3 regions of the Paenibacillus sp. FSL R5-0378 genome follow, and region 2 is predicted to be linked to each of the others. Evidence: predicted binding sites of a transcription regulator. Region 2 holds the regulator's gene; each other region holds the start of a gene.
What was found. The regulator Rex, encoded in region 2, represses fermentation and respiration genes when NADH is low (regulators of the CRP and FNR family bind a similar motif). The targets are predictions, from matches to a motif close to TTGTGAAATATTTCACAA.
Positions count from the first base shown of each region.

Region 1: a site for Rex is predicted at 2,139-2,156, ahead of nadA (quinolinate synthase NadA). Genes of this name have one in related genera too.
Region 3: a site for Rex is predicted at 5,474-5,491, ahead of MKY74_RS01215 (DUF1641 domain-containing protein). Genes of this name have one in related genera too.

Region 1 covers NZ_JBBPAY010000001.1:821,347-832,113, forward strand. The annotation lists gene nadB (L-aspartate oxidase) at 1-1,084, opposite strand, end outside; gene nadA (quinolinate synthase NadA) at 1,124-2,062, opposite strand; gene ftsH (ATP-dependent zinc metalloprotease FtsH) at 2,503-4,623, opposite strand; gene hpt (hypoxanthine phosphoribosyltransferase) at 4,737-5,276, opposite strand; gene tilS (tRNA lysidine(34) synthetase TilS) at 5,329-6,774, opposite strand; gene MKY74_RS03655 (serine/threonine protein kinase) at 6,850-7,797, opposite strand; gene MKY74_RS03660 (vWA domain-containing protein) at 7,781-8,518, opposite strand; gene spoIIE (stage II sporulation protein E) at 8,685-10,767, opposite strand, start outside.
Region 2 covers NZ_JBBPAY010000001.1:5,524,756-5,535,522, forward strand. The annotation lists gene MKY74_RS25500 (3-hydroxyacyl-CoA dehydrogenase family protein) at 1-265, opposite strand, end outside; gene MKY74_RS25505 (AAA family ATPase) at 390-1,892, opposite strand; gene MKY74_RS25510 (hypothetical protein) at 1,892-2,416, opposite strand; gene MKY74_RS25515 (cell wall elongation regulator TseB-like domain-containing protein) at 2,879-3,397, opposite strand; gene MKY74_RS25520 (amidohydrolase) at 3,439-4,773, opposite strand; gene MKY74_RS25525 (redox-sensing transcriptional repressor Rex) at 4,727-5,413, opposite strand; gene dinG (ATP-dependent DNA helicase DinG) at 5,530-8,391, opposite strand; gene MKY74_RS25535 (tetratricopeptide repeat protein) at 8,545-9,174, opposite strand; gene panD (aspartate 1-decarboxylase) at 9,310-9,693, opposite strand; gene panC (pantoate--beta-alanine ligase) at 9,697-10,584, opposite strand; gene panB (3-methyl-2-oxobutanoate hydroxymethyltransferase) at 10,581-10,767, opposite strand, start outside.
Region 3 covers NZ_JBBPAY010000001.1:265,091-275,857, forward strand. The annotation lists gene MKY74_RS01185 (putative RNA methyltransferase) at 1-405, shown strand, start outside; gene MKY74_RS01190 (DUF4179 domain-containing protein) at 507-2,138, opposite strand; gene MKY74_RS01195 (RNA polymerase sigma factor) at 2,095-2,691, opposite strand; gene MKY74_RS01200 (MBL fold metallo-hydrolase) at 3,290-4,015, shown strand; gene MKY74_RS01205 (TetR/AcrR family transcriptional regulator) at 4,015-4,581, shown strand; gene MKY74_RS01210 (CcdC family protein) at 4,706-5,224, shown strand; gene MKY74_RS01215 (DUF1641 domain-containing protein) at 5,675-6,106, shown strand; gene MKY74_RS01220 (NAD(P)/FAD-dependent oxidoreductase) at 6,146-7,324, shown strand; gene MKY74_RS01225 (FUSC family protein) at 7,421-9,295, opposite strand; gene MKY74_RS01230 (hypothetical protein) at 9,678-9,950, shown strand; gene MKY74_RS01235 (L-lactate dehydrogenase) at 9,996-10,767, shown strand, end outside.

The DNA.
Region 1 (10,767 bases), 4.7 Mb from region 2:
CGCCGTTCAGGTCCGTTTTGACGCCGCCCATCATATAATGCGCAGCCGGAGCCACTGGAATCCAGTCCGTCGACATATCCAATCCGTAAGTCATGCACGTTTCGTAAATGGTCGGAAACCGATGCTTAAGCATATCCTCCGGCTCATGGGTAATATCCAAATAGACGAAGGTGGATTTCGTTTCGTCCATTTCGCTGAGGATCGCCCGGGCGACAATGTCGCGCGGCGCCAATTCGAGCAACTCATGGTATTTCTCCATAAAACGTTCGCCTTTAATATTCCTCAGAACGGCGCCTTCGCCCCGAACCGCTTCGGAGATTAAAAACCTCGGAGCACCCGGATAACAAAGAGCGGTCGGGTGAAACTGAATAAACTCCATATCGCGGACCTCAGCCCCTGCCCGATAGGCAATCGCCACACCATCGGCCGTGGCCACTTCCGGATTAGTGGTATACCGGTAGAGCTGTCCCGCGCCGCCGGAACAAAGCACGGTCGCGTTAGCCTGCACAAAGATCCGCTGTCCATCCGGGCGCTGAACCAGTGCTCCCTTGCACTCGCCGTCTTCTGTAATAACGTCTATTACAAAGTGATGCTCCCATACCTCAATATGATCATGCTCCGCAACCTTCTCCGCCAGCGCTCTGACAATTTCGTAGCCGGTCGCGTCCCCGTTGGCATGCAAAATTCGCCGGTGGCTGTGTGCGCCTTCCTGGGTCAGGGCAAGCTCCCCGTTCTCCAGGTCAAACGTTGTGCCGAGCCGGATCAGCTCCTTGACGCCCTCCGGGCCTTCATTGACCAAGAGGTCCACCGAGGAGGATGAACACAGCCCTGCCCCCGCCATCAGCGTATCCTGCCGGTGATACTGCGGGGAATCATCTTCCGAAATGACCGCGGCAATCCCCCCTTGAGCGTACCGGGTGTTGCTTTCGAGCAGTGCTTTTTTCGTGATCATGATGACGTGCCGGTCCTGGCTTGCCTGAATCGCCGTATACAACCCGGCTATGCCCGAGCCGATGACGATGACATCCGTCTTGGTCCGGGGCAAAGTCTGCAGATCAAAGTCAACCAGATATTGTGGAATCATGTGCCTGTTCACCTGTCTTAAGAGAAAGAGTAGCGCATGCTACTGTACTTGTAACATGCGCTCTAAAGAAGTTCTGGCTTTATCTGCAACAACCGGCGGCACGTAGATTTGCGGCTTCATGGTTTCCAGACACTTCACCAGTTTTTTCAGATTGTTCACCTTCATGTTCGGGCATACCAAAAACTTGGTGGCGAAATGAAACTCCTTATCCGGGCTGTCGAGACGAAGCTGGTATCCGGTACCGTCTTCGGTTCCAACGATAAACTGTTTGCTGCTTGATTTTTTGCAGTATTCCAAAATCGCCGTGGTGCTGCCGACGAAATCGCCCATGGCTACGACCTCCGGACGGCATTCCGGGTGTACGACAAATTCGGCGTCGGGATATTTGGCTTTCATCTCCACAACGTCTTTTACCGTCAGCATATCATGCGTATTGCAGTACCCTTCCCAAATGATGAGCTTCTTGTCGGTATGCTGCTGCACATAGTGACCCAAATTTTTGTCCGGTACCCAGATGATCTCATCGGAATCGACCGATTGAATCACCTTTACCGCATTGGAAGAGGTACAGCAAATATCCGTTTCCGCCTTGATCTCTGCCGAAGAGTTGATATACGTAACGACTTTGGCGTTAGGATGCTGCGCTTTCAGTTTGCGGAGTCCGTCCACGTTGACCATATCGGCCATTGGACAGCCTGCACGCTCATCCGGAATCAGCACCGTTTTGTTCGGAGCCAGAATCTTAGCGCTTTCACCCATAAAATGAACGCCGCAGAAGACGATGACTTCCGCATCGGTTTGAGCCGCTTTCTGGGCAAGCAGGAAGGAATCGCCACGGAAATCCGCTACTTCCTGAATTTCATCCCTTTGATAATAATGCGCCAAAATAATGGCGTTTCTTTCCTTCTTTAGCTTAAGCAGCTTCTCCGTCAGTTCCCGCTTTTGTTCCTGCTTATGCTCCAGTGCCAGAGCTTCCACCAGTAACCCACTCCCTCTGAAATCCCATGATTTTACCCGGTTGATGGCTTCATAACCTCATAACATCATGAATAGTTTGTGAAAATTCTCCCAAAGTTGCCCGTTGCAACCTCGAGACCATCTTGTTTATCAACTAATTTACACAAGGTTCACGATACTGTCAATTGACTAAAATGATCTTTATATGCTATCTAGCCGGAAGAAAACAAAGCTTCCCGCTCGATTCCGTCCGATTAAGCCGCCTCGCTTCTATTTGGAGCTTGCAGCCGCCCCAATCGCTGCTATCCCTCAAAAAAATTAACTGGTGCGACAGAGTTAAGGCGGAACGCTGTCGGCTTCAATGCTTGAACACCTCAAATGTCCGCCGCTCTTATTTCCTGGCAAACGACACAAAAAACCCGGAGACGGCTAACCGTCTCCGGGCTGTTGTTGCAATGGGATTAGGATCTGGATTCCGGCGGTGTTCCGCCGTTGCCCGAACCTGGATTCTCATTCGTTCCATCATTGTTATTTGGAATGTCGCCCGGCGTATCCGTGTTGATATCGCTTGGCGGGTCATTCGGCAAGTTGGATGGAACATCGTTCGGAATTTCTTCCGTTGGCAGGCTGGTATTATCCTTGCCCTGAATGCGTACACGCACGTCACCGACGTTGTCGATGACAGGAGCGCCATGCTCGGAGGAACCTTCATCATTTCCGCTTCCGCCCTCTTTCGGGCCGTCTTCAGAAAGATAACCTTGCTCGATCAGTTCCTTGATCTGTTCAAGCTCGAGCGTCTCCTTCTCAAGCAGCGTGTTCGCGATGAGGTGAACCTCTTTCGAGTACTTGGTCAGCAGGTCTCTCGCCCGCTCGTAGCACTCGTTTGTCATGCGCTGCATTTCCTGGTCGATCTCATAAGCGATCGAATCACTGTAGTTCTGCTCGTGACCGAGGTCACGGCCCAGGAATACCTGACCTTGCGAGGACCCGAACTGAAGCGGTCCAAGCTTCTCACTCATACCGTATTCCATAATCATGCTGCGGACGATGCCCGTAGCCTGCTGGAAGTCGCTGTATGCGCCTGTTCCGATTTCACCGATAAACAGTTCCTCGGAGACCCGGCCGCCCAGGAGACCCGTCACCTTATCAAGCAGCTCTTGCTTGGTCACAAGCATCCGGTCTTCCTTCGGCATCATGATGACATATCCGCCGGCGCGTCCGCGTGGAATGATCGTTACCTTGTGTACCATATCGGCATGCTCCAAGAAGTAGCCCACAATCGTGTGGCCGGCTTCGTGGTAAGCGACAATCCGCTTCTCCCGGTCGCTGATCACGCGGCTGCGCTTCTCGGTACCGACGATGACACGGTCAATCGCTTCATCAACTTCTCGCATGGAGATGTCTTTACGGTTACGACGTGCAGCAAGCAGCGCCGCTTCGTTCATCAGGTTCTCCAGCTCGGCGCCGGTAAAGCCTGTCGTACGTTTAGCCACAACATCCAGCTTGACGTCTTTGGTCAGAGGCTTGTTGCGTGCATGAACCTTCAGTACTGCCTCGCGGCCTTTCACGTCTGGACGATCGACCGTAATTTGACGGTCAAAACGGCCTGGACGCAGAAGCGCAGGGTCGAGGATGTCGGCACGGTTCGTTGCAGCCACGATGATGATGCCTTCGTTGCCGCCGAAACCGTCCATCTCAACGAGGAGCTGGTTCAGCGTCTGTTCGCGTTCGTCATGCCCGCCGCCAAGTCCGGCACCGCGCTGACGACCTACGGCGTCAATCTCGTCAATGAAGATAATACATGGTGCGTTTTTCTTGGCGTTCTCGAACAAGTCACGCACACGGGATGCACCGACCCCGACGAACATTTCCACAAAGTCCGAACCGGAAATACTGAAGAACGGAACTCCGGCTTCACCTGCTACAGCGCGGGCGAGGAGGGTTTTACCTGTACCTGGAGGGCCTACGAGGAGAACCCCTTTAGGAATACGGGCACCTACTGCGGCAAATTTCCGCGGATCTTTCAGGAACTCAACGACTTCGACAAGCTCCTGCTTCTCTTCGTCAGCTCCCGCAACATCCTCAAAGGTAACCCTTTTCTTCTCTTCATTATATAGGCGGGCGCGGCTCTTGCCGAAGTTCATAACCTTGCCCCCGCCTCCCTGCGCTTGATTGAACAGGAAGAAGAAGAGAATAAACATAATAACCAAAGGAATCAGGGAAGAGAGCAGCGTCAGCCAGACGCTTTCGCCTTCCATCTTCTTCTGGGTGAATTTCATGCCGGTTTTGTCACTGGCAGCTACCAGCTCTTCGATTGCAGCATCTGTAGCCGGAGTGTAGGTCGAGAAATTCTCTGATTTAACGTCGGCCGGTTTATTCTTATATTTACCGGTTACCAGATAGGCGTAACCGTCGAATTGAACCGTAATTTCCGATACGTTACCAGCAGCGATTTGCTGGCGCAATTGATCGTATCTAGGGCTGTCAGCAGATTCACCGCTGTTGCTGACAAACTGGACTATGCCCACCACAACTAAAAAAAGAATCAAATAAAAACCAGAATTCCGGATGAACCGATTCATCCCCTACCTCCTCTCAAAACACTTTAATTATTTTACCATAGCCTGTCTGACCATCTCAAATAGAGGTGGTAAAGGCATGAGCGTGCTTAAGCTCATGGGCTTGAGTAGCGCAATTAGTGGGTATAGATTTCCGGTTTCAAGATCCCGATGTAGGGCAGGTTCCGGTAATGCTCAGCGTAATCCAGACCGTATCCGACAACAAACGCGTCAGGGAGTACGAATCCGGTATAATCCGCCTCGAGCTTCACAGTTCGGCGGGCAGGTTTGTCAAAGAGCGTAACCACGCACGTCGATTTGGCGTTGCGGCTCTTGAGCAGCTCAATCAGATGGCTCAGCGTGAGACCGCTGTCGATAATATCTTCGACAATCAGCACGTCACGTCCTTCAACCGGGACATCCAAATCCTTGATGATTTTGACAACGCCCGAAGACTTGGTCTGCGCCCCGTAACTGGATACGGCCATGAAATCGAGTTCCATAGGTACTGTCATATTTTTAACCAAATCCGCCATAAAAATAAACGCGCCTTTGAGTACACAAATCACAAGAGGGTTGCGACCCTCATATACCGAGCTCAGCTCGGCACCGAGTTCCTTAATTTTCTTCTGGATTTCTTCTTCGCTGATCAGAACTTCTTGAATATCGTTTTGCAACTGAGCGAACCTCCTACGTTATACTATGAAAGCCTAACAATGACCATTACAGTTACTCCGCATTCCCCGCATCCTCCAAGGAAAAGTGAAGCACCGTCGATGTATGCGCACCTACAGCGGCATGAATCGAACGCCTTACACCCGGGATCCATACGATGCTGCCTGAACCGTCAACAAGAACCGGTATGCGGGAGCGCATGGATGGAGGTATCTTCGCGTCAATGAAAATATCTTTTACCTTTTTGCTTCCGTTTAATCCCATGATTCTCATTGTGTCCCCAGGCTGTCTTGAACGGATGGTGAGCGGAAACTGCAGCTCATCGGCGTCAAAAACCGCTTGATGACCGTCTAACGCCATCTTGGACAATTGATTTACTTCAGGCGTATGCTCCGCCATTCTCAGGACTTTCCTTATTTCTTGCAACCACAACTCCGGGACGATTGCATCCAACCGATATGTATAGCCAATCATCTTCTCCGGCACCCCGTGCATAAACGTAATCCAATCGTATTCGCGTACGCAGACCAGGCCGCAGCCCAGATCCAGGTGCCATGTTGTGCTGTCTTTCTGATGAATCCCCTGCCGAATGGTTTCGATCTTGTGATAATCGGTGTTTTCGGAACCCGGCGACAGATAATTTAATATTAGTTTAATCAACCTCCGTTGTAAAGCGACATGTAAGGCCAAAAAGGAAGGCGCCCGAAAAGCGTGCCTTCCATGATTACACTGTACCAGTTCGCGGTATGCGTTCACCGCTGCCTGTTCCACGAAGTCGTCTTCCGGGCCGATAATGTCAGCCATCTGATTGATCGATTGAACAATCCGACTATTATATTGCCCTAAATAAGGCAAGACATCCAGACGGATTGCATTCCGTCTGTACTCGGTCTGGAAGTTGGTCTGGTCGACAGCGTAAGGATAACCATTCTGCTCACACATATCCACGAGGTCTGTTTTGTATATACGTAAGAAAGGGCGGATAAGTTCCACATTTTTTTCCCGTCTTTTGAACCGGATTCCCCGGAGCCCCCCCGGCCCGCTTCCGCGCAGCAAATGCATCAGCACCGTCTCCGCCTGATCGTCCGCGTGATGGGCCAGAGCGATAGTGTTGGCACCGCAGGCCTGAGCCGTTTCAAACAAAAATTCATAGCGCTTGAACCGGGCCGCCTCCTCCACCCCTTTGCCGCTCTCCTTCATATAAGAAGGTACGTCGACTCTGGCCATCTCAAACCGGATGCCTAATTCTGCGGCCAGCCGCCGGACCAGTTCGGCTTCCTCATCCGCTTCCGGCCGCAACCCATGGTGAGCGTGGGCACAAATGAGGTTAAGGGGGACCGCCGTTTCGGAAATGTCCTTCAGAACATGCAAAAGAGCCACAGAGTCCGGACCTCCGGATACTGCGACTACGAGGGTGTCATGGGGAGACCATAAGCGGTGCTCTTCCGCTGTGCGGAGCACTTGCTCTTTAATTGTGCTGAACTTCTGCCTGCTCTCCATCCATGTTCTCCTTTTTTCGCATACATGCCTATGTATCAATATCTTCTATTATACAGCTCACCGATCTGGTGTTGCTCATTTAAAAAATACAAAGTACACCGCAGCTCCCAGCATAATGACTGAGAAGGCAAACGTATTGATCAGCCACCTCGGCGTCTTGCCCGGGGCTCTGCCGGAAATGGCCGGTGCATAAATTTGCTGTTTCCACGCGGCCAGTGCCTCCCTGGACCCCGAAAATTCTCCTTGGATTGCTTTGCGCAGCCATTGGGCATACGGCTTCAGCCTCGGGCTCCGGCCGATCAGGGTGAGCAGCTCCGAGCGGTTCCGCGTCTGCGGAAGCAGCTGGGCGCAGGCCGCCTTCAGTCCCTCTTCATTCAGAAGCTGGATCATCAGCACGGCAAAAGCGAACAAGTCGTAAGCTTCATCGCTGCTGCGGCTGCCGGCATTCCAGTAACCCCGGTCATACCATTCCGTGAACTGCTTGACGCTGCGTCCGATTTTACTGACGCCGCCGTAATCGATCAATTCCACCTGCCCATAATCCGATACCATGACATTGTCGGGCTTAAGATCTCCGAATATGAACCCGAGCCGATGCAGGCCGGTCAGCTTTTCGAGCAGCCGCAGCCCTGTAATTCCAACCCATTCCTCGCCCCGCCGGCGGATAAAATGATGGATCGGATTCCCCTCAATATAACGCATCACGTAGAATGGCACTTCTTTACCCATCCCCGTAAAATCATCCACTTCCAGCAGAAACGGAGTTTTGAAGCTCCCCTTCAGCCCGTCCTGGCGCCTGCTCTGTGACTGCAATGAGGTCAGCACATTGATCTCCGACTGCAGATCCAGCGTGTCATACCCCATTTTCAGCGCGTACAAATTCCGGTATCCGGCCTTGTGAACGAGGTACACGATGCCATTGCCGCCCTGTCCAAGCACTCGCCGGATCACAAAGCGGTTATTATGCCATTTTCCCGTAATTACCGTTCCGGCCGGATATGCCGGTCTAGACGACGTAGTCACCGAGCATCCCTTCTCCTTCTCCGTCATTTCCCCGCCAGGTTTGTCCGTCTAGTGTACCATAACGGAAGAAATCAATCACCTTCAGAATCGCCGGTCCGGTTGGCGTGGCCCCTTTCATTTGGATTCGTTGGAACAAGTTGCGCACTCCGCCAAGATCCTGGATCCAGTCGGAGTCCATGACGGCGTCCTCTCCGCTGTTCCGTCCGGGAAAATGGAATACAGCCAGTTCACTTAGGCCTTCCCTGGCCTGCAGGCTGAGCATCAAATCCCGAATGGCGTCCTCGACCGCAGCCAGCTTCGGCTTCATACTGGCACTGGCATCAATCAACAGGGCGACTTGAAGCGGTGTCGTTTCGGTCAGCTCATCCACGACTTGAACTACCTGAGACCGCTGCTGGGGCGGAAGCTCCTCCAGGGATCCGTCCCCCAAAATCGTCTTTAACTCCTTATTAACCGCCTGCTGTATTGTCTGAACCACTGTTTTGCGCGTCATCATCTGCATCGTTTGAGCCAGCTGCCTGGTTCCCACGATGCGGCTCACCCCCCCGCCGGCCTTGGCAATTTCAGCAATTTCCAAGCTGCCAAGCTCCCCAATCGTTCCGTAATCGATCACACCGGCGACATTTACCGTAATTCCCTCCTGCAGCGCATGAGCCGCGGCCATGACCGGGCTTGCCCCGACATTGGAACATCCGTCCGTAATTAATAAAATTTGTTTCATGATGGCATCATTCCTCCCAAAAGTGTCTATCACCCTTTAGGTTCTAGTATTTCCACTTTTGAGAGATTCAAACGGCTGCCCGGCCTCTCCATCCCATTTCCCGGGCAATGGGACGGATAACAACTAGTTTTACATATTCACCTCCGATCGTGATCCGGCAATGCGGTCAGCTGACCGTGCGCGGCCGCTCCATGCGGTCGACGCCCGGCACATGCAGGGTAGCCCACTCCGGCTGATAATGCTCCACCTTTCCGACAACGACGGTCATGTCGTCATGAATTTGATTTTGCTGGTAACGAATCACTTTCTCGAGCAGGCAGTCGGCAATATGCTGCGGGTCGTTACTTTCGATCTCCTGCAGCATCCGCTTCATCCACAATTCCTTGTTCACGGCGTAACCCGGCGCATCATAGATGCCGTCCGTCATCATGATAACGATGTCCCCTGCTTGCAGCTTCAAGGTGACCAAGTCCACCTCAATATCCTGAATAATGCCGATCGGCAGGTTGCTTGCCGAGACGGGAATCACTTCATTGCCCCGTTTGATAAAACTTGGGGCGGAGCCGATTTTCATAAACGTCGTTTCCGCTGTATATTGATCAATCAACGCCATATCCACCGTCGCATAAATCTCCTCCGGGGATCTCAGCATCAGAATGGAATTCACCGATTTGATCGCCAGTTTCTCATCCATGCCTGACTGCAGCAGCTGCTCCAAAATGTTCAGCGCGGTGCTGCTCTCCAGCCTTGCCCTCTCTCCGTTGCCCATTCCATCGCTCAGCGCCACGGCAAAAGTGCCGTTGCCCAGCTCAACCGTACTGAAGCTGTCGCCTGACAGCAGATCTCCTCCTTTGGCGGCCCCGGCCACCCCCGTCGTAATTTCAAACGTTTTGGCCGATCCGAACATGACGGTTGCAAGCCCGTCTTTGGTGCTGCTGAACGTTTCATTCAGCACGGCCACATGCTCGTCCAATATATCGGACAGCAGCGGCGCAATAATTTTACGGCATTCATCGTACCCCCTTGTATACGCATGCACAATTTCAATTTCCACATGTCCGGGATCCAGACTGATAATTTCGATCCCTTGGATCGACAGTCCCAGCTTCTCCAACGCGTCCCGAATTTGCTCCTCCTGCCGGTACATCGCTTGTCCTTCCCGCTGAATTTCCTTAGCCAGGTCCTCCATCACCTGGGATACGCCCGATAATTGCTCGGCGACCAATTGACGGCTGTCGTATATTTGCCGTTTCCACTGCATATCATGTTGGTAGAGATGATACTGCTGCTTCATGACATCCACAACGTCGCCGGTTTTGGCGCACATTCTCTTCCATTCCTCCGGAACGTCCTCAGCCGACATCTCCGGATTCTCCTCCACCGAAGTCATCACGTCGGTCATATATTTATAGGTTTGATAGAACTTCGCGTCCCAGCAATGGTTTTTCTTGAAGCAGTTCGCGCACGCCCCTTCCGTCACGGCATTCATAAAATGGTCCATTTCTTCGTTCCGCTTGCTCACCTCCTCCGTGCCGGACACCTGGCCGAAGCTCTGGGACAGCTGACGGAACACCTGCGAAAACTGGGTCACCCGCTCGGCTGTCAGATCCCTTACCCGCTTGGCGTACTCATGCTGCGATTTGCTGTGATCCGTCGTCCCCGGCACATACTTGGAGATCACCGCAATCATCGCCTTCGGGGTCAGCAGAAACAGTCCGATGGCGATACAGGTTTCCCAGGTGGACTGCATGACGTCGCCCGGACCGCTGAAATAGATAGACAGGATGGAAGAGCCCAGCAGCATGCCGATGGATACGGCCCCCTTCCGCCCTTCCCGCAGCATGCCGGCGAGCATCCCGGAAAAAGCGAGCAGGCTCATCTGATAAATGGCCGATATATCCGCCAAGCTCAGAATCAACCCGGTTACGACGCCGACCGAAGCCCCGAGCGGCGCCCCGCCGACCAGCGCAAACACCAGGATCAGGTACCTGGAGAGGACATGCTCCACGGACAAATTATATATACTCCAACCCACCGCACCCGTCATGACGGAAGCAAGCAGGATAATCAGGCATAGAATTTCTTCATTTTTCAGCTGATAGTTCTTTTTCCTGTACGTAAACACCGGAATCGCCTGGATGAACACGAGCGTCAGCACAAAGCTGAGTACGGCGTCGACAGTGGTCATCATCAGGGAATACCATGTAAACGGCGGACCGATCAGCACCATGAATATTTTGACGCAGAAG
Region 2 (10,767 bases):
TCTCAATGACCATATCGCAGCTTCCCAGCTCAGCAAAATGGACCACCTTTTGGATTCGGCCCAAAATGAGCTTTTTCTCCGCCTGGGTGATCGCCCATTTCTCCAGCTGCTTATCGAGACTCGTTTCGATCATGCTGTACGAATAATCGAGTTTCTCCGGCGTTTTCTCGACCAGCAGAACGTCCAGGCCTCTGGCGGCCAGCATTTCGGCTATGCCTTGGCCCATCGTCCCCCCGCCGATAACACCAATTTTTTTAAAGTACATGTTTCTGCTCCACCTTCCATGGTCTTCTATATTTATTGTACCCTTCTTGTCGAAAAATACATTTACGACCCAACTTATAATAATAACGCAGCATTAAAAAAAAGTAAAAAAAAGAGCCAGCGCATCAGGCTGGCAGTAGTGAAAACTCATGAAACAGCTTGCGGAATTGTTCGCCGGACAGCGTTTCTTCTGCCAGCAAAATATCCAGAGATTTGTCGAAAATGATCCGGTGGTTCTCCAGAAGGCTGCGCGTTCTGCCCATCAGGTCTTCCAGAATCTCATTGTTCACCTTCATCAGCTCTTCGGTCGTAACCATATCCATGTTTACGATGCCAAGAGACGTAAGGCCGGATCTCATCATCGTCTTGACGATGTCGAGCGCCTGTTCAAAGTCGTTGCTCGAACCGGTACTGCGTCCGCCGTAGAAAATTTCCTCCGACGCCGCGCCGCCGAGAGCAATCATGATCTGCTCTTCCAGGAACGATTTCGTGTACAGGTACTGCTCCGACTGCGGGTTATGGCGCACGTAACCGAGCGCCTTGCCGCGTGGGCTGAGGGCCACCTGGCTGACACTGCCCGGACGTACCAGCTCTGCCATGATGGCATGTCCAAGCTCATGGATGGCGACGCGTTTCTTCTCTTCGATCGTCGATTCACGGTCGGTGCGCTCACCCATCATCACCTTGTCGATGGACATGGACAGATGGCGCTGCTCGATCTCTTTCAGACCTTCACGCATCGTGTAGATCGCGGCTTCGTTCATAACGCTCTCCAGTTGGGCGCCGGAGAAGCCGTAAGATTCCTCGGCGATTTTATCGAGGTTGACATTCTCGTGCAGCGGCTTGTTCTTCGCATGCAGCTCCAGGATGTGCTTGCGTCCCTTCTTGTCAGGCAGGTCCACCTGAATATGACGGTCGAACCGTCCCGGACGAAGCAGCGCGCTGTCCAGCATCTCCTTGCGGTTGGTCGCCGCAATCAAAAGGATTCTCGGGCTGTCCGACGAATAAATGCCGTCCATCTCGGTCAGCAGCTGGTTCAGCGTCTGATCGTATTCGCGCTGCTGCCCGCCTTCGCGCTTGCCGCCGATGACGTCGATCTCATCGATGAAAATGATAGCGCTCTGCTTGTTCTCCTTGGCTGCCCGGTTTCTCGCATCGCGGAACAGATCCCGGACGCGGCCCGCGCCGACGCCGACGTACATTTCTACGAACTCACTGCCGGATGCGGCAACGAATACCGAATCCGTGTAATGTGCGGCCGCTTTGGCCATCAGCGTCTTCCCTGTTCCGGGAGGTCCCGTCAGCAGAATTCCTTTCAACGGGCGAATGCCGAGCTTCTGGATTTCATCATGACGGATCAGGAAGTCCAGCGCCTCGCGCAGTTCCTGCTTGGCATTATCCTGGCCGCCGATTTCTTCAAAAGTGAGCTTCTTCGGCCCGCCCTTTTTACGCTTGCGTTCCGAAGCAGCACCTACCGTCAGTCCGCCTCTCATGTTGGTCATAAACAGGAGTCCGCCTATCATCAGGCCGGCGATAATGAGAGGGATGACATTGACCCCTACAAAAGCTAGAAAGATGAATAATACCGGCACAAATCCGATCAAAATTTCCTTCAGCAATTTAGGCATTATTCCCACACTCCCATCTTGCCGGGATCACGGGGCAGAACAAGAAACTTGCTTGAGCTGCCGTCCGTCAGCGTGATATAGACATTTTTCGTGTCCATTTCGGCTTTCGTCTGAATTCCGGTACCCTTAGCCAGATCCTGCAGCTTGACCGGAATTTCCGTATAGCGCTTGTTTTCCATCGCTTCGGCTACAGAGAACATCGCTTTATCCCAATACTGGTTCAGCTTGTCCGATGAATGATCCACAAAATCGAACTTCAGCGTCCGGGTGCCGACGACGGATTTGCCTTCAGTGGAGATTTTATCCGCCAAATCAGCCAAATTTACATTCGGCTTCAAATCGAGTTTCAAATCCACCTGATCACGGGTAATATTAATATGTGCGTTATTCACGCCCTGATAATTGCTGACGATTTTTTGCAGCGGACCCTGCAGGGTCGTTTGCCGATAAAAGAACCAGCCGCCAAACAGTACGGCTACCGAAACCACAACAGTTATAATAATAGGCAATGGACGCAATTTCACTTGTTGTCCCCCTTTCGAAATGGTAAAGCAAAAAAAAGTAAACTTTAGATGACAAAAATAAATATTTCGTTAGCGGTTCAAGTCCATTGGTCGTCACCATGCTTTTGTTCCAGTCCGATTCGATGGATGGTTTTGCGCTTGTCGCGAAACACAAGCATCTCTTCGTTTGATACACGCATCTGACCGCACTTCTATATACCTGTTTTTCAATAAAGAGCAGAAAAATCTTCTTCCAATCTGAAGCGGGCTTCTGAATTTTACTGAAAAACGCTATCCTCTAATTATAGTACAATCCGGGCTGTTCGTCATATATATCTCTTCAATACAAATAAGAGTATATCACATTGTATATACTAAATCGAAGGTAAAGTGTGAATATATTTTAAATATTATCCTTTGTAAGCCAAAGAACCCCATTTGAGGATGGGGTTCTTTCTGCATGATATGGCCGTTTAAACAAAATCATCGATTGGGCAGCGTGAACGGGCTGCCGATTTCCGCTCCGTCGCTGAACCGGTAAAATTGATAGTAATAGTGATCTTTCACCTTGTAGAACAGCTGCCATACGTATTCTCCGTTATAAACACCCGGTACGAGGCGCATATCTTTGATGCCGGGAATGGAGCTTTTGATTTTGGCCTTCATCTTCTCTTTGGACATACCGCTGCTCAAAAGCTCTTGATGCACGGTATTCTGGCCTTCCTTGGGTTTTCCCTGATCGGTGAACTGCACCCAGACCATGACCTCCTGGCCCGTCTTGTTCGTCCCTTCCACGACCCAGTAGATGCTGTTCTGGTCCCACACCGACTTTTGGGCATCGGCGACCGACACGATTCCGGCTTCCTGCTTCGCTTTGGCAATAGCGGTGTCCTTTTCGCTCCATTGATCCTGCAGCACGTAAATAAAATAACGGTAAGCGCCGAAAATGATCAGCAGCAGGGCGACAATGCCGAGAAAGATCCATTTTTTCTTGTTCTTCAACCTGAACTTCCTTTCTGAAAGGTGAGCTAATCATCCCGGTCTTATCGGGAGAGAAGACCTTCAAAAGCCGCTTGGGCTTCCCTGCGGATGCGTTCCTCGTCCAGGGTGAGACAGCTGCCGTGCTTCACGACCTGCTTCCCGTCCACCCAGACATGCTCAACGTCCTTCGCGCTGGCCGAATAAATGACGTGTGAAATGAAGTCCGTACGCGGCAGAAAATGAGCCTGATCCGTATTCACCGCGATAAAATCCGCCTTCATCCCGGCCTCAAGTGCACCGACTCCCTTCAGGAACAAGGATTGGGCTCCGTAGATCGTGCCCATACGCAGTGCTTCCGCCGCGGGAACCGCCGTCGGATCTCCCGAGACGCCCTTATGTATCAAAGCGGCAAGGCGCATTTCTTCAAACATGTCCAAATTGTTGTTGCTCGCCGCACTGTCGGTTCCCAGGGAAACCGTAATGCCTGCCTGCATCATGTCGGTAACGCGGGCCACACCGCTCGCCAGCTTCAGGTTGCTGCCAGGGTTGTGTGATACCGTCACGTGATGCTTCGCCAAAATGTCGATTTCCTCGTCTGTTAAATGGACCGCGTGTGCCAGAATCGTCGGCCGTGAGAACATGCCGAGCTTCTCCAAATGAATCGCCGGACGCGTTCCATAATCGCGTACATTCTGCTCCACTTCCGCCTTGGTCTCCGACATATGCGTATGCATCGGCAGATCCAGGTCATGCGCCGCCTGAACGAACTTCTCGATAAAATCAGGAGGGCATGTGTACGGGGCATGCGGAGAAATCATCGCCGTGATCCGGCCGTCTGCCTGCCCGTGCCAGTCCTTGGCGAACTGAATGGCTTCGTTCAGCTTGTGCCGCTGCACATCCTCCGGGCACAGACCGATGACACCGCGGGTCAGGGCAGCGCGCATGCCGGATTCAGTCACCACTTTGCCCACCTGATCCATATGATCGTACATATCGAGGAACGTCGTCGTGCCGCCCTTCAGCATTTCAAGCACGGACAGCGAAGTCCCCCAGTAGACGTCACTGGACGTGAATTTCGCTTCCATCGGCCACATTTTTTCCTGCAGCCATTCCTGGAGCACCATGTCATCTCCGTAACCTCGCAGCAGCGACATGGCGGTATGTCCATGGGTGTTGATCAGGCCCGGCATAAAAAATAAATGCGTGCCGTCGACGACCTGTACGCCCTCCTCCAGCTGCGGCTCCTCTTCACCGATATAGGTGATGCGGTCGCCCTCAATGACCATCCAGCCGTATAATACCGGCTGCTCCGGCCGCAAAACGGCAAAGCTGCCGTTCTTGATGGCCCATTTAGGATTGGCGCTCCGGCTGCTGGAGCTCTTCAAATTGTCCGTCATCTTCCGTGTCGTCCTTTCCGTTGTTCAAATAATAAGCGAGGCTGAGCAAATCCGTCGTAAAATCGGCAGCATGGATCCGGATGCTAGCCGGCGCCTTCAGAATCGTCGGCGCAAAATTCAGAATCGCCTCGATCCCGGCCGCAATCAGCTGATCGGCGACGTTTTGTGCTTCGAAATCCGGGACGGTAATGATCCCGATCCGGATATTTTTGCTTTGTATCGTTTCTTTCAGCTCATCCATGGCCTGTACCGTCAAGGTGTTGATCCGTGTGCCGATTTTGGACGGATTGGCGTCAAACACGGCCACGATCTTCATATTTTCCTTCAGGTAAAAGTTATAGTTGGACAAAGCTTGACCAAGATTCCCCGCTCCGACCAGCACCGCGTTGATCTGCTGATCCAAATTCAGAATTTGACGGATCTTCTCGATGAGATAGGACACGTCATACCCTATCCCCTTACGGCCAAAATCCCCGAAATACGCCAAATCCTTGCGGATCTGCGCCGGGTTGAGATCCAGCTTCTGCCCGAGCTCCTGGGAGGAGACTGTGGCCACCTCCCGCTTGTTCAGCTCATTTAGATATCTAAGATATATAGGCAATCTGCGGACAACCGCCTCGGATATTTTCTCCGATTTCATGCATGTTCCCCCTATTGAACGGCTTGAATATTTATTTGGTTATATAGATTGAACTAAAGTTTTGCATTGAATTTCCTGTTCTAACCGCTTTAGTTCAATCTATCTAATGGACTCATTTAAGACACACCGTCCTGATGAAGCCATTCAGAGATGCGCGGAACCATCTGGTCTGTCTGCATATGCTCCATTTTCGGTCCAGGCAGCGAGTACAGGAAGTACTTCCCGTAATACGATTCGATAACGCGCGTATCGTATACGATGACGATGCCCCGGTCATGGGCGGTGCGGACCAGCCGCCCGAAGCCCTGCTTGAAGCGGATGACGGCCTGCGGGACCGACAGCTTCATGAACGGGTTCTTCTTCTGGCGCTGCAGCAGCTCGCTCTTCGCTTCCACCAGCGGATGGTTCGGCGGCTGAAACGGGAGCCGGACGATGGCCAGGCAAGTCAGCGCTTCACCCGGGATGTCCACGCCTTCCCAGAAGCTGCTCGTTCCAAGCAGCACCGAAGCGCTGCTGTCCGTAAACCGCCGGATCAGCTTCGTGCGGCTGCCGCTGTCTACGCCCTGTCCAAGCACGGCGATGTCGCTTTGTGCGAGGGCTTCTTTCAGCGGCTCGTATACCTGACGCAGCATGCGGTACGAGGTGAACAGCACCAGCATCCGGCCGTGGGTCGCGATCGCGGCGTCCGCCAGTGAGCGGGCCAGCGTTTCGACAAACAGGGCGTCCCCGACGCTTCCCTTCACGCTTGGAAAATCCCGCGGAATGACGAGCAGCGCCTGGTCCCTGTACCGGAACGGGGACGGAAGCTGGACCGTCACAAGGCGTCCGCTGTCCTGGTCCTCCTGCAGCCCAAGGTTATCGATCATATACTGGAACGATTTATCTACGGATAAGGTGGCGGACGTTAGGATGACGCTCTTTTTCTTATCAAAAAACAGCTCCTTGAGCTGCTTGCTGACGTCAACCGGAACAGCGTACAGCTGGAGCGATTTGCTGCGGAAATGGCCGCTCGCTTCCATCCAGTACACGACGGTTTCGTCGTTCAGCGTCATAAAGAAGCGGAGATTCTCCCGCTCGGAGCTGAGGTCCTTGAGCAGCCCGCCGATATCGGTGATCAGGCTGTCGGAACCATAATCATCCTGCTCCTCCTTGTATTCGGCCAGCATCTTTTCGCCTTTGCGGACGATTTCCCCTATCGTGACAAAGATCTGGTTTTCGAGCGCCGCCAGCGTCTCCCACTCTTTCGGCTTTTTCCCCGGCTGAAGGCGCAGCGTATACTGGCCGCCGTCGCCGGGAGCAGCGTCGCTCCGTTCCGGAAGCAGGCCGAAGAGCAATTCGCTCAGCTTGTCCCAGTGCTCTTTGACATCGACCAAATCCTCGCTCATCCGGTCGATCACGGCGGTCCATTCACCGGCCTGCTCATAGGCCGACGATTGAAGCAGCTGGCGAAGCGCCGGCAGCTGCCCGCTCCGGGCGTCCTTATAGAGCCGTGTCAGCGTATGGACGACCGTAAAGTACTTCAAATGAAGTCCGAGATGCTTGCCGGCAACGTCTTCCAGGTGATGGGCTTCGTCGATCACGAGCCGCTCGTAGGATGGCAGCAGCTGATGGCCTGCCTTGACGTCCGTAAACAGCTTGGAATGGTTCGTTATGACGACATCCGCGATTCCGGCTTCATGCTTGGCCCGATGGTAATAGCATTTGCGGAACCAAGGGCAGGCACGGCCCTGACAGGAGTCCGAGTCGCTGCTTACGGTCTCCCAGAAGTCTCCCGCACGGCCGCCGAGGCTCAGCTCCTCGTCATCACCCGATTCGGTCTGGGCGAGCCAGACGATCATCTGGGCGGCTGTGATGGTGTCTTCCTTCGGATTGATAAAGTCTCTTCTGTTTATTTTATGTTCAAATTTTCTCAAACACAAATAGTGCTGTCTGCCTTTGAACACGGCAGCCTTGAAAGGAAATGGCACGACCTGTGTCAAGAGTGGGATATCCCGCTCCCGGAGCTGCTCCTGCAGGTTGATCGTATGCGTGCTGACCATCACCTTCTGGTCCTGCTTCACGCTCTGATAAATCGAGGGGATCAAGTAGCCGAGCGACTTGCCCGTCCCGGTCCCGGCTTCGATCAGCAGATGCTTGTCCTGATCCAGCGCATTCATCACCTGGTCGAACATGATCGTCTGCGGCTCGCGCTCCTCGTAATGAGGCATAATATCGCGCAGCCGTTTTTCGATCTCGGCCAAATATTCCTTAAACTCGACGCCTTTGAGCGGATTGTCGTCCACGTCGTCGCGCGGCGGGGCCATTTCGGTCCAGTCTTCCACCTTAAGCGCCAGCTGGCGGTAAAAGGTGTGGCTGTTCAGATCTTGAGCGGGTTCCCGCTCCTTCTCCTGGCAGAGACCGTCGAAATACCAGCCGAGGTCGCTGTCCTCATCGGCAAACAGCTCGGCCAGCCGCTGCAGCGTAATCAACGGCAGGCTGTTCAGCTCATCCAGGCACTTCAGCAGAACGTATGCCGTCGCCAAAGCGTCGCTGTCGGCCTGATGCGGCCGGTCATGCTGAAGACCGAAGTGTCCGGTCACCATGCCCAGCTGATAGGAAGTCAGCGAAGGGAAGCATATTTTGAGCAGGTCGAGCGTGTCCAGAATCCGCCCAGAGAACGGCAAATAGCCGCACCGGTCGAGTGCGTTTTGCAAAAAATTAAAATCGAATGCTACATTATGCCCTACCAGGACCACATCGTCGAGCAGCGGCACGAGCTCCATCATCATTTCTTCCAGGGCCGGAGCTGCGGCCACATCCTCATTCGTAATGCCGGTAAGTCCCGTAATAAACGGAGGGATTTCGATACCCGGGTTGACATAAGAGCCATACACCTTTGAAATCGTCCCATCCTCTTCTATAATGGCAAGTCCAACTTGAATAATTTCGTCTGCGGACTGGTTGCCTGTCGTTTCGAAGTCAAGTACGGCAAATTTCATGATTCCTAAATCCTTTCGTCCAGTCTCCTTAACAGCATAACAGAAGATTTCACATTTGAAAATTCAAGGAAGGAAAAACTTGAACTTCCGGTTCTATAGAAAAAGACGACACCCGGCGCTTTCCGTGCAGCGGGCATCGTCTTCTCACATGCATTACATCAGCGATATTAACTGGCTTCCATAATGAAGCTGACCACACTGTTGCTGGCAAACCTGCAGATTCATTAGCGGATCCGGGAACGAGGGATCATGCGAAAGCGCCAGCGTAAAATAATCCTGGGCCTTGCCAAGCTGCCCTTGCATCGCCTCGACACAGCCAAGCGCATTCAGCACCATCGCCTTCAGCTTGGGATGCTGGGCAAGCGGCAGAATCCACTGGAAATGATGGCGGGCTTCCGCCGGCTCCTCCAGGTGCAAATACGCCATAGCCAAGTACATCCGGGCCAAATAGCTGTCGGGAAATTCGAGGATCACCTGCGCAAATTGCTGGGCCGCCTGCCTGTACATCAGCAGCTTGAAATATCCCTGCCCCCGGATAAAGGAATCCATCTCGACCTCGGGCGTTTCATGCTGCGGAAATACAGGCGCGATCTTGGCCTGCTCCCGGAAAGCGCCCATTTTCTCTTCAAAAGACAACCATTCTTCTATGATGCCGTCGCTCATCGTTTTGAGCAAATTCCACTTTTGGATCAGCTGATGCTTTTGGGCCTCCTGCGCTGTGGGGTAATGTTTCACGATTTCGTCTAACATGTTGTTCATTTCCGCGAATACATGCTGAAACATGGCTGCATCCCACCTTAAACAAAAATGAAATCAGTGCGGTCACCTGAACTCATTTTTTGTTAACCCGGGCTTTTTCATTCCCGCTCCGGGCTGCCATTCCTTGTCTTAGCTTCCCCGCGCATACCCGACGAGTCCTTAAATAATCGTGGCGTGAACCTCTTTGCTCATCGTGTTCATCGGCTTGTTGGATTCATTCACAAAAACTACCGTCGGCTTGTGGCTTTTGATTTCCTCATCGGACATGACGGCGTAGGATATAATAATGACGGTGTCGCCGGGCTGAACCATGCGGGCTGCCGCCCCGTTTAAACAAATCACACCGCTCCCGCGGGGACCTGGGATGACATAAGTTTCCAGACGCGCCCCGTTATTGTTATCCACCACTTGGACCTTTTCGTTCTCCAGCAGGTCGGCGGCTTCCATCAAATCTTCATCGATCGTTATGCTTCCCACATAATTCAAATTCGCTTCGGTTACGGTCGCACGGTGGATTTTGGATTTCATCATCGTTCTGTACATCGGTCAATTCGCCTCCTTGGGATTAAATAAACGGTTATCGATCAGGCGCGTCCGACCGAAACGGACGGCTAGGGCCATCAGGACGGCCTCGTCCTTCCGGCTGATTTCTTCGTCATCGGGATAAGGCTGCAGCCCAGGGAAAGACACGACCTCGGCGTATTCGATATCGGCCAGCGGAGACTGGCTGATGACGCGCTTCAGGAGGTTTCGAATGTCCCCGGCGGTTACCGCCGTCCCCTCGCTCACAGCGGCCGCAGCCTCGCGCAGAGAGCGTGACAGCACGAGCGCCTGCCGGCGTTCCTCTTCGCTCAGGTACACGTTGCGCGAGCTTAGAGCCAGGCCGTCTTCCTCGCGTACGATCGGGCAGGGAACAATCTCCACGTTCATGTTGAGATCCTGTACCATCTGCTGAAGCACGGCGACCTGCTGTACATCTTTCATGCCAAAATAACCTTTATCGGGCTGAACGATGTTGAACAGCTTGCTCACCACCGTCGTCACGCCGTCAAAATGTCCCGGACGGGAGGCGCCGCACAAACGGGTCGTAATGTCCGACACCATGATTTTGGTCTTGGTCGGCTGCGGATACATCGTCTCCACCGACGGAAGGAAGACCAGATCCGCTCCTTCCGCTTCGGCCAGTGCCAGATCTCTTGCTTCGTCACGCGGATAAGTTTCGTAGTCTTCGCCCGGACCGAACTGGATCGGGTTGACGAAGATGCTGACGACGACAATTCCGTTATCTTTGCGGGCACGGCGGATTAAGCTGGCATGCCCCTCATGCAAATAACCCATCGTTGGAACCAGGCCGACCGTGGCTTCCGGTCCCAAATTTATTTGTAGCGCCCGTATACCGCTGCGCAGTTCTTCAATCGTTCTTACAGCTTTCATGCGCGTCCCACCTTCTCCTTTCCTTTGCCGTACAAGTTCTCGACGACCTGATCGTCTGCCGTAAATACATGGGTCTCATCCGGAAAAGAGCGGCTCTTCACGTCATGAACGTACTGGCTGATCCCGTCGCGAACGATCGTTCCGATGTCACCATAGGTTTTGACAAAACGCTTGTCGCGATAC
Region 3 (10,767 bases), 5.3 Mb from region 2:
CTCCGGCATGATGGCCTGGTGATCAAAGTCATCCCAGGGAGCCGATATCTGCAGGAAATCCGAGCCTTGTTCCAAGGTGAGGCTGCAAACCAGCCATCTCCTGCCAAGGGACTTGCCGACGGACGCACTATCGACCGCCCATCTCCTGCTGGCGACAGCACTACCCGACGGCCCGTTCCTGCCACTGGACGTACCGCCGAGTTGTTCGGCAGGAATTTTGCCAGCGTGGATGTTCAGCATGTGGAATACAGCATGCTCGTCGCCGGGGAAGCCTTGGAGCATCTTCTGCGCATGACCCCGCTCTCCTGGGGCGCGCCGGAAGAAGCGATTCAGCAGGCTGCCGGGCAAGGCCCCCTGCCGGTCACCTTTGATTATGAAATTTTATGTGGCCGTTTGAACGAATAAGTGATCGGTCTTATCGACATCAAAGCCCCTATCGGCCAGCAGCGGCCGGTAGGGGCTTTTTTCATACAAAGTTTCGGTTATGGGGGTGGGCTGGGAGATCGTCATGGAGCTTCCCAATAATCCTCCGGATTCACGTTTTCCAGTCCCTTGATGGGCTCGCCTTTCGGCAGGTCGAAGGACCAGTTGACGTTGGTGTACCACTTGTCGGTGACCTTGCGGATGAGGGTCGCTTTTTCGGGAAGGGTTGTTAAGCCTCCGACGATAAAGCCGGGGTCGCCGTTGACGTCCTGAAACTCGGTCAAGCCTCCATAAGAGCCCCTAAAGCTTGCTGGAAATTCCCTACCTGATTTTTCGTCTCTCATCACCCATTCGTCATGGGAAAACATATTTCTGAATTTTCCTTCCACCTGAAGCAAACCAACCATTTCTTTCTCGAGCGAATTCGGATCTTGGCCAATCTTCATGCTGCTGATGGTTAAAGAATCCCCTTGGCCCTTAAATTTGGCTGGCTTCGAAGACAATTCAAGTGGATGAAATTGCACCGAATCGTCGCTTATCACAGGAATGGAGTACCCGTCCAAAACAAACCTTACCTTCTCGCGGTCATAGGGAAGATACTTAAACGTGTAGTACCAGTGAAGCGTATCTCCATCCAACTGTGGTTGTTGGGCAATCAACGTTTCCACATGCGGACTTCTATAGTTATTGACGCTTGAAAAGTCATTTCCATTCTCATCCTCAAAATGGTACATGAGAAGCATATTCTCCAAACCTGATTCCGGGACCAGCTTAGCCAGCTTCCCATCTAATGAAGTAGATAGCTCCAGCCGTACAGCACTTGGCGTTCGTACCAGCCGTTCCATCTTAACGCGTAATCCATCTGGTGTAGTATACTGCTGATCCAATTGCGTTACTTTGGTCAGTTCATTCGCTTTTTTCATATCCAAGGAAAATTTGAAGTTCCAATTCCCTTTAACGACCTTGTGGGAAAAGAGCTTCCGCCCAATTTGGGTGATCTTCCCTTCCACAGTGAGCGTATCGGTTTTAACTCCATCCGGGAAAAGTGACGAAACATTTTCAATTACGGCGGATCCCCCTAAAGAATAAAGCTTTGCCACTTCTTTGCCCTCGGTATCCTTAACTGTAACTTGGCTCCAGTCTATCTTGTTTACCACTGGCTTCCCGTTCGGGTCGGTAATTTTGACTCCCATCATAATCCGCGCCGCATCCACAACAACTTCATTAATTTCTAATGTATATCCTTTGTCCTTTACTTTGATATGCGGATTTTGGACAAGTCCGAGTGTTTGAGAGTCCAACAGCCCAATATCCGTATTATCCCTCGCAAAAATCGACCTCACCCAATCCGCTATCGAAGGCTGAGCGTAAACCGTGAGTGCGGCGGCGACGATCAGTATGCAGACTGCGGCCAGAGCGGCCCGGCGAATGAACGGAGAACGTCTCTTTTTTCTCAACAAAATCGTGCCCGGCTCGTTCTCCTCAGCTGCAGGCTCAATCGGGACATCAGCCAGGGAAGCCATCACCTGCCGGGTGAAATCATCCGTCAGCCGCTCAGGGTACAGCGCTTGGCTCCAGGCTTCCTGCTCCTGTCGGACTTCTGCCATCAATGCCTGACAGCGAGAGCAGTTCTGCACATGGATATTTAAGCCAGCCCCAGCATACGTTTCTTCAAGAATGAATTCTTCCATCTGAGCACGATTCAAGCATTTCACGGCTGATCCCCTCCTTTCCCTTCAGCTTTTTTTGCAGCTGCTTTCTGGCCCGGTGCAGCCGGTTGCGAACCTGATCCACCGTCAGGCCCGTGACGCTGCCGATTTCGTCGTAGCTCAGCTCGTTGGTGTACCGCAGCAAAAACACCAGCCGGTATTGTTCAGGCAGTTCCCGAACTAACTGCAAAGCCTCCTGCCGAGTTTCCTTGCGAAGGAGAGCCCTCTCTGGCGTGTTCTCATCCCGTACCGCCTGGTACGCTTCTTCCTCCGGGGCCTGCGGAAACGACTTCCGCCGTCCCGCATCCCGCAGCACATTCACCGCGATCGTATACAGCCAGGACGCAAAGCTCGATTCCAGGCGGTAACTGGCCAGCTTGCGGTACGCTTTGACAAAAGCCTCCTGCGTATAATCCTGGGCATCCTGATGACCCGCCCCCATACTGCGGAGCAGACCGTATATTTTGTTTTTATGCGCATCGACCAGCTCGGCAAAGACCTCCTTACGCCCCGCCAACACCTGCTCGATCAGCATGCTTTCCCGTTTCGGGTCTATCATGACGATCCTCCCTGCTTTAATAGCCATCTGAATCTATAAACGGCATATGAGGACGAATGCTCTCACTTTCTGGAAGAAACATCTGTTAATCGGTCGAATAGATGCCAAAGCGGATTGTCCCGACTCTCCCCGACTACCCGATCAGGCGCAAAAAAGTCCGCCACATTGAACATCACAGCGGCGGACTCGAGAGAGATTTTCGGAGCCAAAATCCCCATAAACAAAAAAATGAGCCCTTCAGCGAAGGAGCTCCAAATCAGATTAGACATATGAAAGGGTTTACAATAGGTATTATAGTATATATCTTCCTGATTGAAAACGCTTTTTTATCCTTTAATTTCATTTTATCTCATGTGTACTGTGTATCGTATATCTTTTGTACCTCGCGTCTCATATTACCTTCATGTCCTCGTATCCCACACCCTCATACCCTCATAACCTCGTGTCCTTAATCCCACACGTTTCTCAGTACATGTTGTTCACCACATGTTTACCAAGCCTTTTCCACATATCCGCTAATTAATTTTAAATTGGGTATTGCCAAAACTAATGTCATTAGTTATTATACTAATATGATTAGTTTGAGGAGGAGTTATCCATGAAAATGACGACCGTTCAGCAAGTAACCCAGGTTGCTTTTATGCCCCGCTTGTTTCCCGTTAATGTGTATCTCGTTGAAGAAGAAGACGGGTTGACCCTAATTGATACCGGTATGCCTTTTAGCATAAAAGGCATCCAGCAAGCCGCCGCCCGCTTAGGCAAACCGATCGTAAGGATCGTTCTGACGCATGCGCATGGCGACCATATCGGGGCATTCGACCTGCTGAAGGCGGCTCTTCCTCAAGTGACGACTTATATTTCCCGCCGCGACAGCCGCCTCCTTGCAGGCAGCAAGGAGCTCGAGCCCGGCGAGCCGCAGGAGCAGGTCCGCGGAGACATCCCCGCCCCGGGCAAGGTCACCACGAAGCCTGACGTGCTGCTGGAAGACGGAGACCGCATCGGGTCGCTGCTGGCCGTCGCCTCCCCCGGGCACACGCCGGGACATATGGCGTTCTACGACACGCGCAGCGGCGTCCTTATCGCGGGCGACGCCTTCCAGACCCGCGCGGCTCTGGCCGTATCGGGCCATATGCAGCCGCTGTTCCCTTTCCCGGCGATGGCCACCTGGAGCAAGGCGACCTCTATCGCCAGCGCCAAACGCCTGGCTGGTCTGAATCCGACCTGGCTGGCGGTCGGCCACGGCAAAATGATTCCGCAGCCGACCGATAAGATGGCTGTCGCCATTTCCCGGGCCGAGGAGGCCCTGAAGAAGGGGGCGGTATAATGGTGCGCCGCATGGGGCTTGACCGCGAAACCCTGCTGGTTGCTGCGGCCGAACTGGCCGATGAGGCGGGATTGGATAACCTGACGCTGTCCGCACTGGCCCAGAAGCTCGGTGTCCGCTCCCCTTCCCTGTATAACCACGTGAACGGACTGCCGGACCTGCGCAGCGCGCTTGCCGCTTACTGCATGCAGCATCTGGTCGATTTGATGCGCGACGCGGTCATCGGCAAATCGGGCGAGGAAGCGATTCTGAGCTTGAGCAAAAGCTACTTGGCGTTTGCCCGCCAGCGTCCTGGCCTCTATGAGGCCTTTTACAAAATCGAAGCGTCGGATTCCCCGGAAACCGCAAAGCTGGGTGAGCAGCTGTTGAGCATCTTTATCCGGGTTCTCGAACCCTACGGTCTCGGGGAACAGAACACATTTCATACGATCCGCGGCCTGAGGAGCCTCCTGCACGGCTTCGCCTCCCTGGAACAGAACAACGGCTTCCAGATGAAGCTGGATTTTGACGAGAGCCTGCATTTTGTTATGAGAGCCTTTCTGAAAGGACTGGAATCCGGCGCATAACCACCCGGCGGGCTTGCCCTCAAGGCCAGGTAAAGATGTCATATGACGTTCAAGTTTACTTCTCTATTTGTGTGATATACTATTAGATGTGATAAATTATATTGACAAGAGGGGAGTCCTTGACGTGCCTCATATCAGTCCCTTGTATTTGCAAATTGGAACGACCGTGGGGACGTTGGTTTTGGCCCTGATGACCATATTCATCCGTCTCAAGGCGAGCCACAGACCCGTTACGATAAAGAAAATACTAATTCCGCCGATGGGCATGGCGACCGGTTTTTTGATGTTCGTCGCCCCGGCTGTGAGAATTCCGCTGTGGTGGGCGCTCATCGCCTTTTTAGTCGGCTGGTTCCTGTTTTCCTATCCGCTGATACGCAGCACCAAATTTGAAGTAAGCGGAGGACAGGTCTTCGCACAGCGCTCCAAGAGCTTTATCATTATCCTCTTCGCCCTGCTGGCCGTCCGCATGCTGCTGCACCAGGTGATTGAGGAATATGTATCGATTCCGCAGACCGGCGCCCTGTTCTTCATTCTGGCCTTTGGCATGATCCTCCGCTGGCGGATTTTCATGCTGAGACAGTACCGGAAGTATGCGCCCGCTGCCGTAGATTCGGTATCCGATCCCTTAAATCCGGCGGAATGATCCCATGATCGATACTAAGCCAAATAACGTCTTCCACGCAGGGTTTCCTGTCCGGGGCAAACGATAAGCCAATTTCCTTAAGATAAGGAGATTGGCTTTTTTGATACCATAAGACTTTCCTCAAAAAATAAACCCGCCTATGCATAGCGCCAAGCCGTTTGGAAAATGCTTAAAACGAATGAAATAAGCGGGTCCGCTGCGCTGGACGCCCGGCCTGCAAGCTCTTTTCCAATCGATGGCGGCGATACCATGTATATTTTTTCACATTTCTTTCGTAAAGTGGTCCTTTTTACGATCATTTATGTTAACATTAGGAGGACGATAGTGACTAGGCCTTTTCGGACGGAAAAGGTCTTGTGGCTTGTAGATACTCCTTCGAAGGGAGTCTATGAGCTCCTTTTCATTATAAAAATACTTAAGCACAACTGCTTACGCAAAGGAGAAATGGACATGTCAGAAGCAATTTCTGAACAAGAGACACAAAACGTGTCTGTCGGCAAGGAACAAAACGACGTGCTGGACCAGCTGCTCAAACCTGAGGTGCAGGAATCCCTTACGATTCTGGTCGACCAGCTTCCAAAGCTGACTGAGCTTGTGAATCTATTGACAAAGTCTTATGACTTCGCTCAAACCGTCGCTACCGACAAAGTGCTGAAGAGCGACACCGTAGGCGCGATCACCGAAATTGTGGAGCCTGTGAAGCATTCGGTGAAGAACATCGCCGCTACTGTCATCGAAGCGAAAGACCGCGCTGAAGACAGCAACGAAGTGATCGGTCTTTTTGGTCTGCTTAAAATGCTGAAGGATCCGCAAGCTCAAAAAATCTTCCGGTTCCTGAACGCTTACCTTCAAATCTCTGCGGAAAAAGCAAAACAACAATAATCTTTTATACATCTAACCAGTAAGGACGGAGGAAAAACCATGTCAAAACATATTGTCATTTTGGGTGCCGGTTACGGCGGCTTGCTTGCCGCTCTGACCGTACGCAAATATATGAACAAAGATCAAGCACGGGTTACGGTCGTGAACCAATACCCTACACACCAAATCATTACCGAGCTGCACCGTCTGGCTGCAGGCAGCATTGCTGAGAAAGCGATCGCTATGCCGCTCGAAAAACTGTTCAAGGGCAAAGAAGTCGACCTGAAGATCGCAACGGTCAACTCTTTCTCCGTAGACAGCAAAGAAATCAAACTTTCCGACGGTTCCAGCCTGTCTTACGACGCTTTGGTTGTCGCACTCGGAAGTAAAACGGCTTACTTCGGCATTCCAGGGCTCGAACAGTACAGCTTCGTGCTGAAGTCTGCTGAAGACGCGCTGAACATTCATAAGCACATCGAAGACCGCATCCGTGAATACTCCAAAACTAAAAACGAAGCTGACGCAACGATCCTCATCGGCGGCGGCGGCTTGACCGGCGTTGAGCTTGTCGGCGAAATCGCTGATATTATGCCGGGTCTGGCTAAAAAATACGGCGTAAATCCAGCCGAAGTGAAGCTGCTTCTGGTTGAAGCCGGCCCTAAAATCCTGCCTGTACTGCCTGATCACCTCATCGAGCGCGCGCAAAGCAGTCTGGAAAAACGCGGCGTAACCTTCCTGACAGGATTGCCTGTAACAAACGTGGAAGGCAACGTGGTTGACCTGAAAGACGGTCAAAAGATCGTAACCAACACCTTCGTATGGACAGGCGGCGTGCAAGGCAACCCGCTCGTAGGCGAATCCGGCCTCGAAGTGAACCGCGGACGCGCTACTGTCAACGAATTCCTGCAATCCACTTCCCATCCGGACGTGTTTGTGGCTGGGGACAGCGCCGTTGTATTTGATCCAAGCGGACGTCCACAACCGCCAACCGCGCAAATCGCTTGGCAAATGGGCGAGCTGATCGGCTACAACCTGTATGCCCTGCTCGAAAACCATGCGTTCGAAACTTTTGCTCCGGTGAACTCCGGTACGCTTGCAAGCCTTGGCCGTAAAGATGCCGTTGCTACCATCGGCGAAAGCAACACGTCCCTCAAAGGCCTGCCTGCATCCCTGATGAAGGAAGCAAGTAACATCCGTTACCTGTCCCACATCAAAGCTCTCTACACGTTGGCTTACTAATCTGTAAACCATCGTTTGACGCATTAAACCAAACAGCCCTCTTTCCAAGGCATTTGCCATGGAAGGGGGCTGTTTTTTGTTGGGATTGGTGCCCGCTCACCTACCGTTCAGCGCATGCCGGAGATCGGCGAGCTCCTGCCCGATATCCGGCACCAGCGGCAGCTCCAGCCCGTCGGTTCCCTCTGGCCCCTCTTCCGTCTCCCGCCGCTGCTCTGCGGACTGGGCCATTTTCTCGAGATGGAGCAGCACCGCTCCCAGCTCCGGGTCGGGCAGGACGGGCCGGAGGGCGCTCAGCGCGTAGGAGTTCAGCACGTACCCGAACTGATCCAGCGACCAGATGACGGGCAGCAGCTTCTCCAGCTCCTCCTCGCTGCGCGGAATCTCGCCGAGTGCGGTCTGGTACACTGTCCTCAGATTGGACAGGTGCCGCCGCATGGAGCGCTGCTGGAGGATGAGGCTCAGCTTCGCTGAGGCACTCGCAGGCTGCCGAATGAACAACAGCGCCAGAAACTGCGCCTGGCTGCGGATCGTCCGGCCGAGAAGGTACGGAATCCGGCTGGAAGCTGAGCGGCTGCCGACCAGCAGCACGCCGATCAGGCCGATGACGCTGCCGACGAGCACGTCGGTCAGCCTGGCGCCGGCAAAATAGCCGAAGTTATGTATCCGGGTATTGGTCTCCGCCATCAGCAGCGCGTTGGGCGTGATGAATAGCATAGCCAGGGCGTAGTTGCGCACGATCAGCAGCTCCGTAAAAAAGGTGAACAGCATGATCGCAATGGATACGACGAAGCCCTCCGGGTGAGTCCACAATATCGCGCTCGCTATGAGGATGCCAAGTATCGTTCCGAGGGAACGCTGAATCGCCCGGTGAAAGGTGGCGATGACGGTGGCGCCGAGCATCACCGAGGCACAGGAGAGCGGCACCCAGTAGGACCGATTCAGCTGAAACGCATATGCGGCAGCGGCAGCCACCATCAAAATGACGCCAAACCGGATCGCCTGCAGAAATACGATCGAGTCCTTATCCAAATTGCCCTCCAGGATGCTTCGCACCGGAGTGCGGGTCAGCTTGCGGCGGTCCTGCTCCCCCTCGGGTTCCGCATCGCTAAAAATAGCATCCAGCTGCCCAACAAGGTCCCTCAGATCCCGGATGCGGGGATCCAGGTCGTCCGGCAGCGGCGTTCGAACCCATACATCCGGCTGCCCGCACGCTTCCCCTACCCTTCTGACCGCGGCGCTGAGCTCGGGCGGAAGCTTCTCCCCCGCCGCTAACGAAATTTTGTCCGTAATCAGATAAATGTGGTGCGCAAGCGAGTACATCTGCGACAACCGGCGCGGTGTTACGTCGCTTCGCCGATCGAACCCGCCTGTCGCGAGCGTGGTTTCCGCGCTGTACATGGACAGCAGCGTCTGATGCCGGGCCCGGCTGTATTCCCGGGTGCCCGCATCATTCAATAGGGAGCCTAGGTCGAGATACAGCTGGCGGACGGCGCCGATTTCGGGACCGTGCGGCCGAAGCAGCCAGCCGGCCATGGCAAAGCACCAGGCCAGCATTCCGCCTAGAAACACCAAGCCGCCGCGGAGGAACGCCTGGGAAGGATCGGGCGGCATCCCCGTGGCCAGTGTGAAGCTGAGCACGAAGAATAACGCTCCGGGACCTTTAAACTTCAGCACGCCGAACAGGTAGGACGCCGCTGCCCCGATGCAGCCCAGAACAAAGGCGGCAAGAAGCGGGTAAGGAGCCAGCAAGGTGCCCGCTGCCACAGAGAATGTCAGTCCCAGGGCGGCAAACAGAATTTTTTTGGCCCTAAACCCATACGGCTCGCTCGCCACGTACAGATAGGCGAAACCGCCTGTTCCTGCCAGCATCCCGTACGAAAATTGGCCAAGCCAAAACCCGATCAGGGATGGCAGGCCAACGCACAAACCGGCGCATAAAGCCCGGTTCCACGGGAGCGCAACCTTCTTCATCTCAAAGGCTTGTTTGATGGTTTGCGATAAAAACCGGTGCTGCTTTTTCGTTACCCCAACTTGGATCCCTCCTTCCCCACCTGATCATGCCAAAAGAGCAGCCCTACACCTGTAAGGCCGCTCCCGGTTTACCATGTACTATATTTATTGCCATCCGTAATCCGCAATATGCTGACGCCCGCTTGCTCCTCCGCCCATTTTTGATGTCCTCTTGCAATGATATGGATATAGGGTACGTGAACAAAAGACGCCCTGCGACCGAAACCTTCCACTCCGCGTGAGGAGCGAATAGCCCAAGCCTGATTTTCCATAAAATAATATGATTCCACGATTCAAAGTGCCGCTTCAAATTTACCCCAGGGCACAGGGCAGGAGGAAAGGAATGAAGAAGGACCTAGGGCGCCCCAGGCGGCGTTCCGAGTTTACGGTTTGGGTCGTGTCCCGATCCGATGTGTTTACGTTTGTGGTCTACGAAATTATTCTCAGCTCTGCGGTGTATGCCGGCCTCAAGCGGGCCAACGGGCATGAGCTGATCGCCATACTGGGAAGTTCGGTCAGCACGACCATGTGTAAAAGGTGGGTTCGCCTGGATGCGCTGGCCTGGTGGAGGCGCGGGCGGGAGCTCCATATTGTTCCCTGGCCAAATCGCCCTTAGGGTAATTTAAAAGAATTCTAGCTCACGGAGAAGAAGGTGGCGGAAATGAAAAGAAGAAAGCGCAGGGTCGCCATCGTCGGCTCGGGCATGGTCGGTGCAACTGCAGCCTATTCCATGATCAACCAATCGATCTGCGATGAGATCATGATGGTCGACCGCACTTATGACCGCGCGCTGGCGCAGGCGCTCGACTTGTCGCACTGCATTGATTTTACGCATACGCGCACTTCGGTCTACGCTGGAACATACGCGGACTGTTCGGATATGGACGTCGTAATATTGACGGCAGGAGCTAATCCGAAGCCGGGCCAGACCCGGCTGGATGTGCTTGAAGAGGCGGTACTTATCACCCGGCAGATCGTTACGCCGATTTTGAAGAGCAGCTTTGAGGGCATATTCATCACCGCGGCCAATCCGGTCGATATCGTCACCTATCTGATCCGGCAGTTGTCGGGCTTTCCACGGAACCGGGTCATCGGCACCGGAACGTCCATCGACTCTTCGCGCCTCAAAACGCTGCTGTCGGACATTTTTTCGATCGACCCCCGCAGCGTTCACGGGTATGCTTTGGGTGAACACGGCGAGTCCCAGTTCGTCGCCTGGTCGCATGTCACGATTGGCGGCAAACCGGTTCTGGACATTCTCTCACAACACAAGGAGCGCTTTAAGCACGTGGACCTGACGGACATCGCCCGAAAAACGAAGGACGCCGGCTGGGAGATCTACACCCGCAAAGGATCTACGCATTTTGGCATCGGTAGTGCCATTGCCCACATCACCCGCTCGGTGCTGAACGATGAGCATAAAATAATCGCCG